Regions from separate parts of the Peribacillus sp. NPDC097224 genome, predicted to be linked through region 1. Evidence: riboswitches for the same ligand, from Rfam matches in the RefSeq annotation. Region 1 holds a riboswitch; the other holds the start of a gene.

Region 1 (4,216 bases):
TCCGTGGGAAAGGAATTGGACAACTTTCAATCCAAAAGGCTATAGAGGTGAGTCCGAAGATAGGGATTAAGACACTTCTTGGATTTATTTTCGCACACAATGCACCAAGTATTAAGCTTTTTTCAAAATTTGGTTTTGAAAAATGGGCGCATTTACCGAAAATAGCAGAACTCGATGGAGTGGAACGCGATTTGGTCATTCTTGGTAAACGTGTCACTACATGACTTCCATTGCAAAAGGCGATTGCCTGGATTTGAATGGTCTAGTGGGATGTACTGATTATTCGCGACAAACTCCCAGGAATTTTATATGTGTGACCGCATTCAATAAAGAATCCAACTCTTGACTTGCTTGAATGGTCATCCTGCTTGTCAAACCATAATTTTTTGCTAACATAATCATTTCTTTTCGTTTTTCTTCAATTTTTTCAACTGTTGTTATATGAGGAGGCTTCAATATAATCACTTCCTATTTTTCAATTATTTTACATTTTTATCATAACCAAAGCACTAGGCGAAATCAATCATTTTACATGTTTTAAATATGTTATTTCACTAGTGAAATGTGACAAAATACCCATTATATTTTTCTATTTTGTACTTTTTATGTCAGTTCAAAGAGAAAAAGCATTCGCTTTTACACAGCAAATGCTTTTTCTCTTTGATTGTTCACTATAGGTTAACTAAGTCATGCACTCTGGAGGTGACTCATTACCTGATCTATCTATAACGATCTTATATTCATCTTCAAGAGCTTTTAATGGAGCATCATAGAGATGCTTTTCATCAGAGGTTTTGTATACACCATTTGATAATAGTTCTTCTATCAACAATGCTCTCCTCTGTTCTTTTTTCTCGAAAAACTCTGCCATATGAATGGCCCCTTTCCTTTTATTCATATTTTCCACATATAATGCCCCTAATCTTATAGGATTTGCTAAAGCCAAAATATATATACCTGTTGTATGGGATTCTTAAACCCTATTTGACAAAAATAAAAACCCCTTCTAATCCAAGAAGAGGTCGACAGAGGTCCGTTCGTCTCTTCTTATCTTCCAAGCGATTGCTTGTTGGAAGAAGCACAGTTCCCCGATGGGTCTGTTGCCGAGGTTTCATAGGGCCAAGTCCCTCCACCTCTCTGGATAAGAATACAGAATATAAATGATTTTGACATGATTTTATCCCACTTGCAAGGATAAGTCAATTACATTCAAATAATTTTTAATTTTTATATTATTTTTCCGTGTGCCCTTTTAGCACAAGGTAAGACCATATCCCTATTTTGCTAATAACTATATTTCCCTCCAATTGACCGTGGGTTAGGTATGCTCCATTTACCATTGGGGATTTTATCCTACTACCCCTTTCACGCCACAAAATACTCATAAAATTCTATTGGATTCAAAGGTTGCATTTTCCTTTTTATCTGATATGATGACAATAATCACATACGAAATACCACTAGGGGAGTCTTCTATAAGACTGAGATGGAATGATGTTCCGGACCCTTTGAACCTGATCCGGGTGATGCCGGCGGAGGAAAGTGGATGATATCGTCGTCGTATATTTGACTTCATCCATCTGCCCCGTTCCGTTTTCAGGAACGGGGTTTTCGTTTAATTGAATAATAAACTGCTAGGGGAGCCATTAATAGGCTGAGAATCAAACCCTTTGTACCTGATCTGGTCATACCAGCGGAGGAAAGCAGGTTGAAAAAGGGATTCGTACATTCCTAGAACAGCCGCTTTCTATATGAAAGCGGCTGTTCTTCATTTTTGGACACTCCCCTCCTTTGTATGTGAATGAATTATAAGGGGGAAAAATCATGACGAAAACCCAAATGAAAACTTTCAGTGCTAGACTCCACGAACGTTCAAAAGAAATTTGGAAAAAGAATCATACTCATCCTTTCGTTCAAGCAATTGGAAACGGGACACTATCAGAAAAGAAATTCGCCTATTACTTAAAGCAGGACTATATCTATCTTATGGATTATGCCAAGCTTTTTGCCTTAGGGACCATCAAGGCCACTAACCTTGAGATCATGACCAAATTTGCGAGTATTTTAAATGAGACTCTACAGGTAGAAATGGATTTGCATAGGAGCTACTGCAAGGAGTTCGGAATTAGTTCTGAGGAATTGGAAAATACCGAACCCACTCCGATTACCCTTGCCTATACAGGTTATATGCTCAATGCTGCCCATCATGGAACTTTAGCCGACCTTATTGCCTGCTTACTTCCTTGTGCCTGGGATTACTATGAAATTGGCTCGTTATTAAAAGAACAAAATGGTACAGCACTAGAAACAAATCGTTATATCGCTTGGATTCAATCATATGCATCCCCCGAATTCGCAGATGCGCACAAATGGTTGGCCAAGCTGTTAGACGAACTGACGGAAGATATGCCTGAGGGGGAATTAAAAAGATTAGAGAAACACTTTTTAATGACCTCCCGATATGAATATTTATTTTGGGACATGGTTCACAACGAACAGGATTGGCCTCTTTGAATGCTAGATACTGGTAACTTGTTACGGAAAATGACGTTGACTAGCTTGTTCACGGCCATCACTACCCTGACTAGCTCATTCGTTTACATCCCTGTTGGTTTTGCGAAGGTGTTTCCTATTCAACATGTAACCAACGTCATGACAGCCGTTATGTTGGGGCCGCTTTTTGCTGTGACACAGGCCTTTTTAGTATCCCTTATCAGGAACATGACAGGTACAGGTTCCATTTTTGCATTTCCGGGCAGCATGGTTGGTGCCCTGCTGGCGGCCTTCCTCTACCAAAAAACAAGAAGGATGGGACACGCCTGCTTGGGAGAAATAGTGGGGACAGGCATTCTCGGATCCATCGCCTGTTATCCGATCGCGCTTTTATTATTGGGAAAAAAAGCGGCACTTTTTGGTTTTCTGCCAGCTTTTCTTCTTAGTTCTTTAACGGGCGCAATTATAGGCTTTCTTTTATTGAAAGTTCTCTTAAAAAATCATTATATGAAGGGGTTTTTTTATGAAAAGGGCACTAACGATCGCCGGATCTGACTCTGGGGGCGGAGCCGGCATCCAAGCTGATTTAAAAACATTTTCGGCCCATCGGGTTTATGGCATGTCTGTTATCACCGCCGTTACGGCACAGAATACCTTGGAAGTTCGATCTGTACAGCCCATCGATCTCCCTGTGATCACCGATCAAATTGCGGCCGTATTTGAAGACATTCGTGTAGACGCAGTAAAAATAGGGATGCTTGGATCAAAGGAGACGGTCGAAACCGTCGCCCATTCACTAAAATTATTTAAACCGGCTATCGTCGTCCTTGATCCTGTCATGATTTCCAAAAGTGGACACCATCTGTTAGATGAGAGGGCCGTTTCGTCGTTAAAAATCGATTTACTTCCACTTGCTACACTTGTCACGCCGAATATACCGGAAGCAGAGGTCCTTACCGGATTCCCGATCCGGACGAAGCAGGACTTTTATAAGGCATGTACCGCTATTCTGGAACTGGGTCCGAAGGCTGTTTTACTGAAAGGAGGACATGCAGCAGGAAATCCAAATGATCTCTTTTATGATGGCAAGGAGTTCTCTTGGATCAAGGGTGAACGCATTCATACGAAAAATACGCATGGAACTGGCTGTACCCTTTCCTCTGCCATTGCATCTAATCTTGCTAATGGACTTCCTTTAGCGACGTCCATTGAACAAGCGAAAATCTATATTTCAGAAGCGATACGAAATAGCTTAGAACTCGGTAAGGGACACGGACCCGTTCACCATTTCCATCAATTTTATAAAAAGGAACGGAGTGATTTCACATGAATACATCCGTTGCAGACTTATTTGGCAGAGTGAGAAAGAAACAACCACTCGTCCACCAAATCACCAACTTTGTTACTGCAAATGATTGTGCCAATGCTACCCTGGCAATTGGTGGTTCTCCCGTTATGACTTCCAATCCAAAAGAAGTGGCGGACATGGTCAAACTGGCACAAGCACTGGTGATTAACTTAGGTACACTGGATGATGTTTCCTTGGAGGCGATGGCGATTGCCGGGAAAACAGCGAACGATTGCCATATACCCGTAATTTTAGATCCTGTGGGCGTCGGTTCCACCACTTACCGAACAGAGAAAGCTATGGAACTGCTCGATTCAATGACTGTCCAGATTATTCGCGGCAATGCAAGTGAAGTCCATCGGCTAATGGGAGGCG
Region 2 (4,216 bases), 280 kb from region 1:
AATCTTTTCCCCTAAATCCTTCAGCATATCATCTATGTTAGTATCTGTATTTTTCAGTTGTTTCATCAGTGAATTTAGAATTTTTTCTATTTCTTCTTCAAAATATTCTATATAGCCATCTGACAAATGCTTTAATCGCTCTTTCCATTCGGTAAGGATAGTAGTTTTATGAGAAGATAGGAAGTGAAGAGTCATTTCTCGATTCAATACCATTTTGCCCTCCATGTGTAGGAAAATGAATTTATCTTACTTAATTATGAATGAATTAGAATATAATTCCAAAATGTAATATATGGTTTTAATAATAACAGATTGAAAGCGTTCTTTAAATACTCATTCATGCGGTAAATGATCGGTAAAAGGGGAAAGGCTTTGTTTATATTAGGTAAACATTGTATTAATAGGGGGTTTACACATATAAAAAAGGCACCGTTCATTATTGACGGGTACCTTTTTTTTGAAATGTATAGGGTTCGATATGGACAATGACATGTTTGATGTCATGTTCCTTTAATAAGTTTTCTTCAACCTTCACTGTAATGTCATGACTTTGGATGACGGTCAAGAGCGGATTGACATGCACGGTTGTTTCAACCAGAATTTCATTCCCATGCATCCGAGCTTTAATTTCACTCATGTCTTTCACCCCATCCGTCAACAGGATGGTTTGACCTATTTGTTGGAGATGCTGTTCATCGAAACCGTCGGTCAAGGAAAGTGAAGCGTCGTGGAAAATATCCCAAGCCGTTTTACAGATCATCAGACCTACCACTAAAGCCGCAACCGCATCCAACCAGTCTATGCCGATTGTGGTACCGATAATACCTACGAAAGCACCGATACTGACAAGAGCATCAGAACGGTTGTCCTGTGCGACAGCATGGATGGAGGCGCTGTTTATTTTTTTGCTTAAAGCCAAGTTGTAACGATAAACCCCGTACATGAAGATGGCGGAGAATAAAGCGACATAAGCTGTGAACATATTCGGTACAACTGTCGCATCCTGCGAAAAGAATGATTCGATGGCGCTGTATATGACCTGTAATCCGACGGTGATCATAATGAAGGCGGCAACCAGAGACGCTACGGTTTCAGCTCTCAGATGACCGTATGAATGATTATTATCAGGTGGTCGCTTTGATATTTTTAAGCCTATTAATACAGCGACAGAGGCAATGATATCGGTCGTGTTGTTTAAACCATCTGCCCAAAGTCCTTTCGAGTCTCCAAAGTAACCAAACGTTAATTTGAGGGCCGACAAGAATATGTATGCGGCTATACTGATATAGGCGCCCTTTTCAGCAGAAATTGAATGTTTATCCATGTCTTTTCCCCCTCGTGCAAAATAACCTTTATAAAGATATCAAATTGAACCCTAGTGAGTCTATAGAAAAATTGTCGTCTTTATCCATCTAACTTGGCGTATGGCATGTGTATTGAGGCCATGTAAAGAAGTTGGCTGGATGAAAAAATATAACCAGTAATAGGGAAAAACGCTCGTGGATATAATCGTGTTATTTACTTGTCAATTAGAGAAACTAGTAGTATATTCTAACCGAGGAACAAAAATTAAATACTTCCACAAGGGGAGCCAAGATGGCTGAGAGTGAACGTTTGAGTTCAGACCCTATGAACCTGTTAGTTAGTACTAGCGTAGGGATGTGGTTTTGGATAGCAATACTGGGCATCCATTACCGCCCTGGTGTTGCTTTTTTGCATGCCGAAAAAGCTACACGGGACTCATGGGCACTTTTGCACGTGGAGAAGGGTGAGAGATGATGAAACATAAAACATTATTCATGACAGAGGTCGCGATTTTTTCTGCATTGGCATTACTGCTGGATATAGTCTCCGGTTTTGTTTTTGCAAGGATATGGCCACAGGGGGGATCGATTTCCATTGCCATGGTACCGATATTCTTAATGGCCTATCGTTGGGGAATCAAGGGCGGAATGGCCACCGGTTTACTATTGGGGCTTTTGCAGATTGCCACTGGTTTGGCATTTCTGGCAACGCCGCTTCAAGGATTTATCGAATATTTCCTTGCTTTTACCGCCGTGGGATTATCCGGGTTGTTCATGAATAAATTTGTGAATAACCGTAAAGGGGGAAAACGGTTAAGAGGGGATATATATGCGGTTTGTGGCATGTTTGTGGGGAGCTTCCTGAGGTTTCTTTGCCATTTTACAGCAGGTATCGTTTTCTTTGGGGAATATGCGCCAGACGGGCAACCAGTCGTCCTCTATTCCTTGATTTACAATGGGACATATATGCTGTTTAGTTTTATTTTATCAGCAATCGTGGTAATGGTGCTTTATTCGGCTGCTTCGAATGTCTTGTTGAAGAAAGCCATCTAAGGACAGACCTATAAAAAGGGCCGGCTCAATTATGAGCCGGCCCTTTTCTCCATTATTTTGCAATAAATACCGAGCAAGGTGCCTGCTTGGCTATGGAACTGCTGGTGCTTCCGAGGAAGAACTTTTCCAGGCCGCTTTTTGCACTGTTGCCGACGATGATTAAATCGGCATTCGCCCGCTTTGCATAGTCACATATACTATCGGTGGCATTTCCCTCTAAAATCTCGATATTTCCATTAACCTGGCATTCACTGAGCAATCTCATCATATTGCTTTCAGCCATCCTCACATTGTTTTCATGAACGGTGGGAGTATCGTTCATGTGCATTTGACTTTGTTGTTCTACTTCTGTTACGGGATGCGTTTGTGAAGGGTCGACATAAAATCCTGCTGCCGGTACGAACCCAGGAGCGGATGCACTCTCGATGATGCGGCTTTCACCTTTTGGATTCAGAACTTGAACAATGGTCAATTCAGCTTCCGGAAAGGCCTTTTTTAATGAAGCTCCATATTCCACTGCGCGGTTGCTCTCTTCATTTCCATCATAAGCGGCGACGATACGTTTTAATTGTTTCATCTAAAATCATCTCTCCCCATAATTTGTCATTATAGGTTATATACCCGTTTTTATTGGTTTCATGCCTTTTTCAGGTGTATATTGATTTATAAATGTGGGTAAAGGGTATGGAAAAAGAAAAGACTAGGCATGAAAGGGAGAAATATTGTAGGCACTTTGTATGGAAAAGGATAATGGGAAAAATGTTGTGGAATTTGTTTTCCCTTTTAGCCATTGCAAGAGTTTTCTTTCATAAAAAGGGCAAAATATTTTTAATGGAGCATGTCGCATCTGGGAAAATGGGGGTACAAATGAGAGCGTTATTGAAAATAGGTCTTATAATTATATCAATCATTGTCGTAGTGGGAGCCGGTTTGTTCATATATTTTAAACAAACTGTGGATATAAGCAATCTCCAGGATCAACTTCAGCAACCGACCAAGATTTATGACGAGGATGGGAACTTAGCCAGTACCGTCACGGCTAATAAATCGGAAGGCGTCGCGATAGAGGAGATCCCGGAACATCTCATTCAAGCGGTCGTATCCATTGAGGATCACCGTTTTTATGAACATCATGGCATAGATTATCAAGCGATCATGCGTGCGATGGTGAAAAATGTCAAGGCGAAAAGCGTTGTTGAAGGCGGGAGCACACTTACCCAACAACTTGTAAAAATCACCATGCTTGAATCAGATCGGACCTTGAAAAGAAAGATAGAAGAGTTTTTCATCGCTCAAGAATTGGAACGTACGTATACAAAGGATGAAATTTTGGAAATGTATGTGAATCAAGTTTATTTTGGACATGGAGCATGGGGACTCAAAAAGGCAGCGAACATATATTTTTCAAAAGATGTTTCTGAGTTAACCGTCGCCGAAGGGGCTTTGCTTGCTGGGGTCATTAACTTGCCTTCCAAGCTTGATCCGTACAAAAATCCAGAAGGGGCGGTTAAACGACGGGATTTGGTACTGTCTAGAATGACCGAACACGGATATTTGACCGAAGAGGAAGCGGCTTCTGCCAAAAAGGATGAAGTATCACTACAGTTAGGTGAAGATACAGATCCTTTAAAAGGGAAGTATCCTTATTATATAGACCATGTCCTATCTGAAGCCTCCACCATGTATGGATTGGAGCTCCAGCAATTACTCACTAGGGGCTATAAAATATATACCACATTAGATCAACCGATGCAGCAGGCTGCCGAATCAGTCTATAGTCAGGATGCCAATTTCCCTTCTGGGACAAGCAATGACATATTGGTGCAAAGTGGGACGGTCCTTCTTCATCCTAAAACAGG

Evidence for each region. A riboswitch is a leader RNA that binds a small molecule or an ion and turns the genes downstream of it on or off. The one in region 1 is predicted to bind thiamine pyrophosphate.
Region 2: linked by a shared signal. The riboswitch ahead of thiT (energy-coupled thiamine transporter ThiT) and the one ahead of tenA (thiaminase II) in region 1 are both predicted to bind thiamine pyrophosphate.

The regions. Positions count from the first base shown of each region.
Region 1 is NZ_JBIWDK010000003.1:466,804-471,019, reverse strand. It holds gene ACIQXR_RS09005 (GNAT family N-acetyltransferase) at 1-224, shown strand, start outside; gene ACIQXR_RS09000 (aspartyl-phosphate phosphatase Spo0E family protein) at 280-456, opposite strand; gene ACIQXR_RS08995 (Fur-regulated basic protein FbpA) at 683-946, opposite strand; SAM riboswitch class I at 1,045-1,148, opposite strand; TPP riboswitch at 1,453-1,558, shown strand; TPP riboswitch at 1,627-1,719, shown strand; gene tenA (thiaminase II) at 1,825-2,514, shown strand; gene thiW (energy coupling factor transporter S component ThiW) at 2,515-3,048, shown strand; gene thiD (bifunctional hydroxymethylpyrimidine kinase/phosphomethylpyrimidine kinase) at 3,017-3,823, shown strand; gene thiM (hydroxyethylthiazole kinase) at 3,820-4,216, shown strand, end outside.
Region 2 is NZ_JBIWDK010000003.1:187,042-191,257, forward strand. It holds gene ACIQXR_RS07580 (histidine kinase N-terminal domain-containing protein) at 1-213, opposite strand, end outside; gene ACIQXR_RS07585 (cation diffusion facilitator family transporter) at 437-1,324, opposite strand; TPP riboswitch at 1,575-1,677, shown strand; gene thiT (energy-coupled thiamine transporter ThiT) at 1,776-2,357, shown strand; gene ACIQXR_RS07595 (universal stress protein) at 2,410-2,934, opposite strand; gene ACIQXR_RS07600 (transglycosylase domain-containing protein) at 3,225-4,216, shown strand, end outside.